DNA from 2 places in the Acetobacterium wieringae genome. Region 1 is predicted to be linked to the other one. Evidence: predicted binding sites of a transcription regulator. Region 1 holds the regulator's gene; the other holds the start of a gene.
What was found. Region 1 encodes HrcA, which represses chaperone genes, less so after heat shock. Its sites were predicted from a motif close to TGTTAGCACTCNNNNNNNNNGAGTGCTAACA; they were not measured.
Positions count from the first base shown of each region.

Region 2: CHL1_RS06460 (Hsp20/alpha crystallin family protein) is a predicted target of HrcA. The motif match lies at 2,319-2,349, and genes of this name have one in related genera.

Region 1 is NZ_CP097897.1:888,110-893,832, reverse strand. It holds gene dnaJ (molecular chaperone DnaJ) at 1-482, opposite strand, end outside; gene dnaK (molecular chaperone DnaK) at 844-2,670, opposite strand; gene grpE (nucleotide exchange factor GrpE) at 2,798-3,370, opposite strand; gene hrcA (heat-inducible transcriptional repressor HrcA) at 3,379-4,413, opposite strand; gene hemW (radical SAM family heme chaperone HemW) at 4,562-5,723, opposite strand, start outside.
Region 2 is NZ_CP097897.1:1,339,880-1,345,602, forward strand. It holds gene CHL1_RS06445 (S41 family peptidase) at 1-80, shown strand, start outside; gene CHL1_RS06450 (sensor domain-containing diguanylate cyclase) at 127-1,227, opposite strand; gene CHL1_RS06455 (DJ-1 family glyoxalase III) at 1,664-2,221, shown strand; gene CHL1_RS06460 (Hsp20/alpha crystallin family protein) at 2,373-2,822, shown strand; gene CHL1_RS06465 (4Fe-4S binding protein) at 2,897-3,508, opposite strand; gene CHL1_RS06470 (cupin domain-containing protein) at 3,505-3,837, opposite strand; gene CHL1_RS06475 (Crp/Fnr family transcriptional regulator) at 3,927-4,508, shown strand; gene CHL1_RS18490 (helix-turn-helix domain-containing protein) at 4,457-4,582, shown strand; gene CHL1_RS06480 (type I restriction-modification system subunit M) at 4,999-5,723, shown strand, end outside.

The sequences.
Region 1 (5,723 bases):
CCAGAACCGCCGCAACTTCCACATTCTTCATTACGTTTAATCTTAATTTTCTTTTCGATGCCAAAAACGGCTTCATGGAAAGACAGATTAATACTGATCTTCATGTCAGAGCCCCGGTTGGAACGTCGACCACCACGGCCGCCGCTAAACCCACCGCCGCCGCCAAAGGCGCTGAAAATATCGCCAAAGATATCCTCAAAACCACCAAAACCACCGGAAAATCCGCCGCCACCGCCGCCAAAACCAGCATTGGGATCAACCCCGGCGTGACCATATTGATCATAGCGGGCTTTCTTATCGGCATCACTTAGAATTTCATAGGCTTCATTGGCTTCCTTGAACTTTTCTTCAGCTTCAGCATTCCCCGGATTTTTGTCCGGATGGAACTCCATGGCTTTTTTTCGGTATGCTTTTTTTATCTCATCCGGACTGGAGTCTTTACCGACCCCCAGCACCTCGTAGTAATCTCTTTTTTCACTCATAAATACTCTCACCTCTTTTGAATCCTAAACACCAACTAAACAACTACTTATTATACCTTTTTGAACAGCAGAGTTAAAGTCTTTTTTCGTGAAGCGTCTCTTTCAGCCACCTGCAAATCATGGTCCGTAGGGGCGATCCTCGATCGCCCGCACATAAACGTCAGTTTCTTGATCCACGCTCCAGGCGATCACGGATCGCCCCTACAATTGCCTCCACGAAACTTTTCAAAACGCTCACCCACATTTTGAGCCGTTTGCAGGCAGTAGCCAACTGCAGGCGCGCTTGCGCTTGGCTCGTTGCCTCCACGAAAAAGAGTGGCAGCCTTGGCTGCCACTGGTTTTTGCCGGTTTCTGGCAATTCTTACTCTTTAACTTCCTCATATTCAGCATCCACAACATCGTCATCACCCTGATCTGTAGTTTCCTGTTCGTCAGGTGCCTGTTGTGCAGCAGCTTGCTCATACATTTTCTGAGCTAATGGGTAGAAGGATTCATTTAATGCTTCGGTTGCCTTTGTAATGGCTTCCACATCATCCCCTTCACTGGCCGTTTTCAGCTCGGCAATGGCGGCTTCAACCTTGGCCTTATCATCTTCTGAAACCTTGCCTTCCATTTCTTTCAGAGACTGTTCAGTTTGATAGATTGTGGAATCGGCAATATTTTTAGCTTCAATCAAAGCTTTTACTTTTTTATCTTCTTCAGCGTGTTGTTCCGCTTCTTTAACTGCTTTATCAATTTCTTCATCACTCATGTTGGTGGTCGATTTGATAACAACATTTTGAGATTTACCGGTTCCCATGTCTTTAGCGGACACATTGACAATACCATTGGCATCAATATCAAAGGTTACTTCAATTTGTGGAATTCCTCGTCGTGCTGCTGGAATCCCGGTTAATTGGAAGCGACCCAATGTCTTGTTATCCTTGGACATTTCTCGTTCACCCTGTAAAACATGGATGTCAACAGCCGTTTGATTGTCTGCTGCAGTTGAGAATGTCTGACTTTTCTTGGTCGGAATCGTGGTGTTTCTATCGATCAACCGGGTGAATACTCCACCTAATGTTTCAATTCCCAGAGATAATGGGGTGACATCAAGCAGTAATACATCATGAACTTCGCCAGCTAATACCCCCGCTTGAATTGCCGCTCCGATGGCTACACATTCATCCGGGTTAATCCCTTTGTAAGCTTCTTCACCGGTAATGTTTTTAACGGCATCCTGTACGGATGGGGTTCGGGTCGAGCCCCCAACTAAAATTACCTTGTCCAATTCATTTTTAGAAAGGCCGGCATCTTTCATGGCTTTTTCAACCGGTCCAATGGTGCTCTTAACCAGATCTGAGGTCAGCTCATCAAATTTTGCCCGGGTCAGGGATAATTCCAAATGCTGTGGACCTTCTGCCGTGGCGGTGATAAAGGGTAGATTAATGTCTGATTTCATAACCGTCGATAATTCAATTTTGGCCTTTTCTGCTGCTTCTTTAAGTCGCTGCAGCGCCATTTTGTCATTTTTAAGATCAATTCCATGGCTTTTCTTAAATTCAGCAGCCATCCAGTCAATGATTTTCTGGTCAAAGTCATCACCACCCAGGTGATTGTTTCCATTGGTTGCTTTAACTTCGAAAACGCCATCCCCCAGTTCCAGAATGGATACGTCAAATGTTCCGCCACCCAAGTCATAGACCATAATTTTGTCATTGGCATCTTTATCCAAACCATAAGCCAGCGCTGCTGCGGTTGGTTCATTGATTATTCGCAGTACTTCCAGACCAGCAATCCGTCCGGCATCTTTGGTCGCCTGTCTTTGGGCATCACTGAAGTAGGCAGGTACGGTGATAACCGCTTTACTGACAGTTTCACCCAAATACGCTTCGGCATCCGCTTTAAGCTTTTGCAGAATCATGGCTGAAATTTCCTGAGGGGTATAACTTTTGTCATCGACGGTTACTTTACGGTCGGTGCCCATATCCCGTTTAATTGACGAAATGGTGCGATCCGGATTGGTAACTGCCTGTCGTTTGGCAACCTGTCCCACCAGTCGTTCACCATCTTTGGCAAACGCAACAACCGATGGGGTCGTTCTATTTCCTTCAGCATTAGGGATTACGACGGCTTCACCGCCTTCTAATACGGCTACACAAGAGTTTGTGGTTCCTAAGTCAATCCCGATAATTTTTTCTTTACTCATATCTATTTCCTCCTGAATTGTTTACTATTTTTTAAATAAAAACTCGTTTCTGGTGATAAGACCAGCGAATTTTTGATTCTTTATGATTCTATTGCTAATTATAATTTCATTTTTAGCTGCTGCAATGCTACTTGCTGCAAACCTTAACCATGGCTGGCCGGATTACCTTGCCCTTGAACTTATAACCTTTCTGAAATACATCCATGATCTCCTGGTCTTCTTTTTCTTCGTCCTCACCAACAGCAACGCCATGGTGAAGATTGGGATCAAAAGGACCTTCGCAGATAATTTCTTCCAGTCCTTCTTCTTTGAGAACATCCTTAAGCTGCTTAAAAACCATTTCCAGTCCATCAATATAACCCTTGGCTTCCTCGCTGGCATCGGCTAAGGCGGCTTCCGCCCGCTCCAGATTATCCATTACCGGCAACAGCTTGGTGGCAAAGTTCTCTGATGCAAATTGATACATTTCTGTTTTTTCTTTTTGACTCCGCTTTTTAAAATTCTCAAAATCAGCCTGAAGTCTGATCAGGCGATTCAAGACGGCCTCATCCTCCTTTACAATCTCCTTTAATACCTCTTCCGGAGATGTCTCTGCGGTTTCCTCTGCTGCGGCCTCATCGGCTACTGTTTCTGCTTCATCTAAAAGCGCTTCATCTGTTTCAAAAGCGGTTTCTGTTTTAATTTCCTCTTCTTTTATCATCTAATCACCTATTTCATTAATAAATTTGAGATATGTAAATTTAACTCATTGCGGATATAGTTAAGAACCGACGACACATTGTCATAGTTCATCCGGGTGGGTCCGATTACGCCAAAGGCGCCCATCATTTCGCCATCCAACTCGTAGGTGGAAGTAATAATGCTGAAGTCTTTAAGATTTTCATTGTCATTTTCACTCCCTATTTTTATCCGAATGACCTGATTGCCATCCTTGGATGCCATCATTTCTGAGAGCACCTGCTTTTCCTGAACAATATTGATCAATTGCTTAATCTTATTGACGTCGCTGAACTCCGGATAATTAAATAGATTGGTTAATCCGGTGGAGTGAACCTCCGAAGCGTCCTCCATCAAGGCTTTTTTTAGATGCGGGATAATCTCATGGATCAATTTACTTTCCGCCGGGGACAATTCCTGAATTTGATCAATTAAATCCGAACTCATCTCACTGAGAACGGTATTTTTTAAAAATCCATTAATCACATTGGAAAGCTTCAGCGCCAGGATGGTATCAACCTCCTGAGAAAGGGTTACCTCAATATTTTTAGCCATCCCTTCCTGAGTCACTACTACCATAAGTACCCTGTTTTTAATTAAAGAAACAATTTGGACATGCTTACAGTTAAAATTTGTAACCCGAGGCGCCAGAACAACTGCTGTATAGTTGGTTAGCTGCGACAAAACCTGAGCAGTATGCGACATCGTCGGTCCCAGTTCAGTGGTATGATCCAGAAAACCGCGATGAATATCCGTCCGGATCATCTTCTCAAGTTTTTGGATCTCCATAATTTCATCAACGTAATAACGATAGGCTTGCTGGGTTGGAATCCGTCCCGAAGAGGTATGGGGTTGAACCAGAAAACCCAGTTCTTCAAGATCAGCCATCTCATTTCGAATGGTGGCCGGACTGATACCCAAATTACATCTTTTTGAAAGCGTCCGGGAGCCAACCGGCTCGGCGGTATTGATGTAGTCACGGATGATCACTTCTAATATTTTCTTTTTACGTGCGTTAAGTTCCATGATTCACCTCGTTATTAGCACTCGCAATAATTGAGTGCTAACATCTGAGTTAAATATAACACCCTACCCCTACTTTGTCAACTAGTTTCTATAATGGCTTACTCACTTTTTAAAGTTTTCTTAAGTTATTTTTTCGACCTGATTGCATCTAGACAAAAGCCATAAATACCTGATTTCCAAAGTCCTGCCCCCTGGGTGTCAACTTCAAAACCGACCCGTCCCATACCAGTAATCTGGCGGTGATCAGCGACTGGATAACCTCACCAAACGGGACAAAATAGCTTTCTCCAAAACGGGCGCAAAAATCGTCCTCCCGAATCCCACCCAGTTTGCGTAAACCTAAAAACATCCACTCACGCATTTGCTCCTCCGGCGTCATCGCCGGTTCAAAAATTGACGGTGATTTGTCCGCTTTCAGCAACTGACAATACTCGTTAAGTTCATTACTGTTTCCATAACGTTGGCCGTTAAAATAACCATGAGCCCCCAAACCAAAACCCAGGTAAGGAACCAGTTCCCAATATTTTACATTATGTCGGCTCTCATATCCGGGTCGACAGAAGCTGGATATTTCATAATGCAAAAATCCCTGTTCGTTTAGAAAAGCATCCACGGCCCAGTGCATTTCCCGTTCCTCATCTTCATCCGGCAGCTCCAACTGCCCCGACTCCACCCAGTTGGCCATTGGTGTTCCCGACTCCAAAATCAGGCTATAACAGGAAAGATGGGTGGGGGCATATTTTATTACCGCCTGCAAGGTTTCCATTACATCCTCGAGCTTTTGTCCCGGCAAGCCCACCATTACATCCACGCTAAAATTACTGAATCCCGCTTCTTTTAAGAGCTCCATCGCTTTTTTAAAATCGGCCTGACTGTGAACCCGACCAAGGATTTTTAGCAGAAAATCCTGCCAGGCCTGCAGCCCCACGCTGGCCCGATTGATCCCCGCCTTTTTGTAGCGTCTGGCTTTATCGGTAGTCAGCGTCCCGGGATTGATTTCAATGGTGATTTCGGCATCGTCCTTTATCTGAAATACTTCATTTAACAGCAAAAGGGTAGCTTCGATGTGTCTGACATCAACTGCAGAAGGTGTTCCCCCACCAAAATAGATGGTATCCACTGCTGGTAAAATTGATCCTTTATTTTCTTCGGAAAATTTTCTAATTTCCTTATGCAAAGCTGCAAAATAATCCCTGATCACTGCCTCAGTCTGATGAGAGAATGACGAAAAATCACAGTAGGCACATTTTTTGAGACAAAACGGAATATGACAATAAATACCCAGTCCTCCCCCGCTATCAACTTTTAAC
Region 2 (5,723 bases), 450 kb from region 1:
TGACGGCGGAAAATGCCATCCGGATTGCCAATGGGGAAGATGTCGAGTTGGCCGAGGCCATCCGGCTACTGCAAAACTAAGAAGACTACTTTCGTTCTCAGCGGGTGGTTGTTTGAGAGTCCAGGTCTAGCCCAACTGCACCTGGTTGCGACCGGCCTTCTTGGCGGCGTACATGGCGTCATCGGCCCGGGCAAGCAGGTCAATTAGGGTGCCCCGGCCCTGATAAACCGCCACCCCCAGACTGGCAGTGATGTGGGTCGGATTGGTAAAGGGGTGTCTGGCAATCTTTAACCGGATTTTTTCACCAAAAAGCAGGGCTCCGGTGGCATCGGTATCGGGCAGAATAAAAACGAATTCTTCGCCGCCCCAGCGCCCGACCCGATCCGTCTGGCGGATGTTGTCAAGCAGTACCGTCGACAACTCATTGAGGATCAGATCCCCGGCCTGATGGCCAAAACGATCATTGACCCACTTGAAATGATCGACATCCAGAAAGATGACGGCAAAGGTCGAATCCGTGCGGTTGGCCCATTTATACTCATCCTCCAGCAGATCCTCGATCCGGGAACGATTGTAAAGCTGGGTCAGTTTATCAGTTTGCGAAAGCCGGATGATTTCCTCCCGCAGCCGCACCTGCTCGGTGATATCCCGGGATACGCCCAGCAATCCTTTGAGCTGATCCTGATCATCATAAACCCCGGTTAGAACCGTGTCGGTCCAGAAGGCCTGGCCATTTTTGGTATATTGCATCTGTTCAAAACGAACCGAATCAAAGCGTTGGCCCCGGGCAATTGTCTGTCTGACCAGGGCCATGGTGCGTTCCATGACCTTTAAGGTTTCCGGCAAAAAATAGTTGATTTCAAGAAAATGATGGGTGACCTCGTCCACCGTGTAGCCGGTCATCCGCTCCACCGAAGGGCTGATATAGGTAAATTCACCATCGAGGTTGATAGTGCTGATAATGTCGCTGGCGTTTTCAATCAGCAGCCGATGATGTTCTTCACTTTCCTTAAGCTTTTTCTTGAGGGCGATCAACTCATCCAGATCACAGATGTCGCCGGTATCCGTTTTTTGGGCCTCACTAACAAATGCCTCGATGTGTCCAAGCTTCCCAATCAGCAAAAGAAAATCGGGGTCATCGGCGTAACCGGCTGGTAGCGGTGGCTTTTTTCCATCCAGCAGGGCATTGAGATAAGCAATCAGGGCGTGGCTATTTTCTGTTGACATAATTGTCTCCTTCATCATCGGGGAATTGCTAAAATTAAGACCCAGTGTCTGGCAATATTGTCAGTAGCTTTATACCCAATTGCCAGGTGATCATGCAAGGTGCTTTACTTAAATTAGTGTTTGCTTAAAACTTAATGATACCACATCCCGATCACTAAAGAAGGGTTAAATAAAAAATTTGTCGGGCTTTTAAATAGTCGTTGTTATTTAACCTGCTTGGGAATAGAATAAGATAAACGCATAGGTAATAGTGAAATTAAAAAACATCGAACAATGGTTGCTTTGGGTGCAGTTTCCACAAACGATTTCGTAACGTGTAGGCGAACTGGCGATAGCCTGTCCGCCGTACAGTGTAGAAATTGTTTCGTGCGAAACTGGGCCCAAAGCGTACGGCAGTTTTGCAAATGACTATTTAAGCTCGTAAAGGAGGAGAAAGATGAAGGTAATTGTTTTTTTAGCACCGGGATTTGAGGAAGTGGAGGCTTTAACGGTTGTCGATTATTTGCGCCGCATCAGCTCGCTGACGGTTGAGATGATCAGCATTGCAGAGGGGCTGATGGTGACGGGCAGCCATCAGATTGAAGTCAAGGCCGACCAGCATATTGATGAGCTGAGTGACCTTGATAGTTATGAGGCCGTCGTGATTCCCGGCGGAATGCCCGGGGCGGCCAACTTAAGAGATGACCCGCGGGTGATTGGCGTGGTCAGAGCGATGGATGAGGCCGAAAAAATAGTGGCCGCCATCTGTGCCGGACCAATTGTGCTGGCCCAGGCGGGGATCGTCACTGGCAGAAATGTGACCTCCTATCCCGGCTTTGAAGATGCCTTTCCGGATTCTTGCTACCAGCAGGCAGCGGTGGTGCGGGACGGCCGTATCATTACGTCCCGGGGGCCGGGAAAAGCGGTGGACTTTGCCCTGGAACTGGTGACTGTTCTGGCAGGGGCGGAAGCGGCCGAAACCTTGCGTAAAAATATTCTCTATGACCGGAAGTAAAAACCCAACGTCGGATTAACTGACCGCCTTAAAAATAACTTAAAAGGCTTTACAGAAGTATTGACAGATAAAAAAAAAGATGGTATAAAATAACCATAGTTAGCACTCGCTAAGTGAGAGTGCTAACAAAATACAATGTAAAGGAGTAGTTATGATGACAGCACTGATTCCGTTTAACAGAAAACGAAATGATTTGATGAATACCGGTTTTAATGATTTCCAGAATATGCTTGACGACTTTTTTGCAGAAGGTTGGCCGATGCGAAGAAGCTTAGCGGGTGACACCTTTAAAATTGACCTCCAGGACAATGAAAAAGAGTATATTGTTGAGGCCGAGCTCCCCGGCTTCCAGAAAAATGAAATCAGTCTATCCCTGGAAGAGGGTCGACTTCAGATAGCCGTCAAGAAGGAAGAAACAAAAGAAGAAACGGATAAAAACTATGTTCATCGGGAACGAAAATTCACGGCCATGACCCGCAACGTCTTTCTAGCCGATGCGGCCTCGGACGACATCAAAGCCAAGCTAACTGATGGGGTTCTGACCATCACGGTGCCCAAGCAGGCCAAGCCGGAGCTGACCAAACAAATTGAAATTGAATAAAGCAAGAAACGCCCTATTTGCAGCAGATAGCCCGCAAATAGGGCGTTTTTATTTTGTATCGGTGGTTTTAGCCATTAGTGATAGCGGATGGCTTTCTGGTGGCAGCTTTGCTGACACTTCAGGCAAACCAGGCAGTGGTGCTTGACAATCTGATGTTTAGATTGCTTTTTTATCGCTCCTGCCGGACAGGCTTTTTGACAGGCTCCACAGTTGTTGCATTTTTCCGGGTCGATGACCATGGCATGGCGGGCTTTCATTCCACTGAGACTTAAGATCGTCCCATAGGGACATAAAAAACGATGCCACAGCTCCGCCGGAAAGAAAAGAGTGAGGATCACACCGCCAGCAAAGAGCAGCGGCAGAATCGGCAGTTTTTGGCCAGTCACGATCACAAAGATAAAGACCAGCAAAAATAGCAACAGGATCACCAGGGGCAGCCAGGGTTTTGACAGCCAGCGGGGAATTTTAAAGCTCTTGATATGGGCTTTCTGTTTCACAAAGGTGATCCCTTCCATCACCGTGTTGATCGGACAGATAAAGCCACAGTAAAGGCGGCTCCAGAACAGCGAAACCAGCAGCCCCAGCCCAAAAACGCCCATCCACAGCTGAATCTTAGCAGTCGCCAGCAGGGCCACGAACAGGCCTAGAAAAGTTAGCTGGATGACCCGGCGCCAGACGGTTGTCATTGCTGGTCCGGCTGATAAAAGGCCGGGCTGGGGGCTTTGATCACAAAAATTTCTAGAATTTCGGGATCTCGGTTATTGACATTCATTTTGACGTGGTAGGGAATATTGATGATCGCTCCGGCTTGATAGCGGTGCGCTTCCTGGTCAGCCAGTTGTAGAGTAAGTGTCCCTTTAATGACAATCATATAGACATTGGAATTGGAAAAGTGTTCTTTTAAACCTTCGCCTTCCGGGAAAATCATGTGATTGATCATCACCGGCTGGTCATCGATAATTTTTTCGATCCGTTTTTCGCTGCCACGGGTAAATGCATAAATTTTTTCTAACATGATAATATCTCCTTTTACTTCAAGATATAATCGAGTATAATCGAAAAATAAAAGAAAAGGTGTTACTATGGTAACACAAGGGGATAAAAATGAAAAATAATGAGATCTTGCGCTTATTGACCAGCGCCAATTATTTTAGTGGCTTTTGTGAAGCTGAGCTGGCAGAAATAATCCATTCTCCAAAAACGAAGATCGGAGAATATCTTAAGGATCAGGTCATTCATTTAAAAGATGAACCTTGTCAATGGATGGACGTGATTCTGTCGGGCCGGGTGGCGGTTTTGAATCTGGATGAAAATGGCAACATGCTGGTTGTCAACGTCTTTGGCGTCGGGGAAAGTATTGGCGAAAATCTGCTCTTTGCCGTCAGAAACAGTTATCCAATGACGGTGATGGCGGCCACCCAAGTCATGATGCTGCATCTAGAACCGGAACTGGTTCTGTCCCTCTGCCAGAAAAATGCCGACTTTCTTAAAGGCTTGCTGCAGTCGATTTCGGAAAAGACGATGATTCTGACAGATAAGCTGACGGTAATTTCCTTAAAAACCGTGCGCCAGCGGATTAACGATTACCTCAGTCATCAATACCAGCTCCAACAAAGCCCGGTGATCACCCTGGGATGTTCCAAAAAGAATTGGCAGAACGGCTGGGCGTGCAGCGGACTTCCCTGAGCCGGGAACTGGCCAAAATGAAAAAAGCCGGATTGCTGGATTTTGATGCCAAAACGATTACGATTAAAGCTTAGGCGTGTCTATCACCCGGCCGATATGGCAGGTTTGGATGAAAACGTCAAAAAAATGTCATGGAGGATGAAATTATTTTGTATGAAAGAGAAAAGTCGGAACCATCGAATACCAGAAAAATCATGAATCAGGAAGCACAGTCAATTGATGATGATTTTGATTTGTGGGAAGAACAGGAGTAATAAAAACGCAATAGACGATCAGCCAATCCCAGCGGGAGTGCCGGGATTGGCTATTTTTATGAGGGGTTTATTTTTACTGCCGTGTCGCTGGTCATGCTGGCCTTTCATTCACTTTTATAAAGAGCAGTTGCGATTTTCTGATGGCTGAGTTAAAATGATACCGTATGACCGTCAGCGCCTGGCACTGATCGGACAAAATGCGAAGCGACAAAAAAAGCAGAGATGGAGAAGAACACATGGCTGATAATAAAAAAGAACAACAACGGGCGGAACTGCACCGGACCATCTGGAATATTGCCAATGACCTGCGTGGCAGTGTTGACGGCTGGGATTTTAAGCAGTATGTGCTGGGGATGCTCTTTTACCGCTATATCTCGGAAAATCTGACCGACTACATTAACCGCGGCGAGCACGAAGCCGGTAACAGCGGTTTTGATTACGCCCAACTATCGGACGCCGACGCTGAAGAAGCCCGGGCCGATCTGGTTTTGACCCGGGGTTTTTTTATCCTCCCCAGTGAGCTGTTTGAAAACGTTAGGAGCCGCGCCGCGGATGAGAACCTCAATGAAACCCTGGAGCAGGCCTTCCGCAATATTGAAAGCTCGGCCCAGGGCAGCATCAGCGAAGATGATTTTAAAGGCCTGTTTGATGATATTGACGTCAATAGCAACAAGCTCGGCGGCACCGTTGCCAAGCGCAACGAAATGCTCGTCAAGCTCTTAGACGGCATCGGCGACATGAATCTCGGCGGCTATCAGGACAACACCATTGATGCCTTTGGTGACGCCTACGAATACCTGATGGGGATGTACGCCTCCAATGCCGGCAAAAGCGGCGGCGAATACTACACCCCCCAGGAAGTCAGCGAACTGTTGACCCGGATCACCCTGGTCGGTAAAACGGAGGTCAATAAGGTCTATGACCCGGCCTGCGGCTCCGGCTCGCTGCTGTTAAATTATGC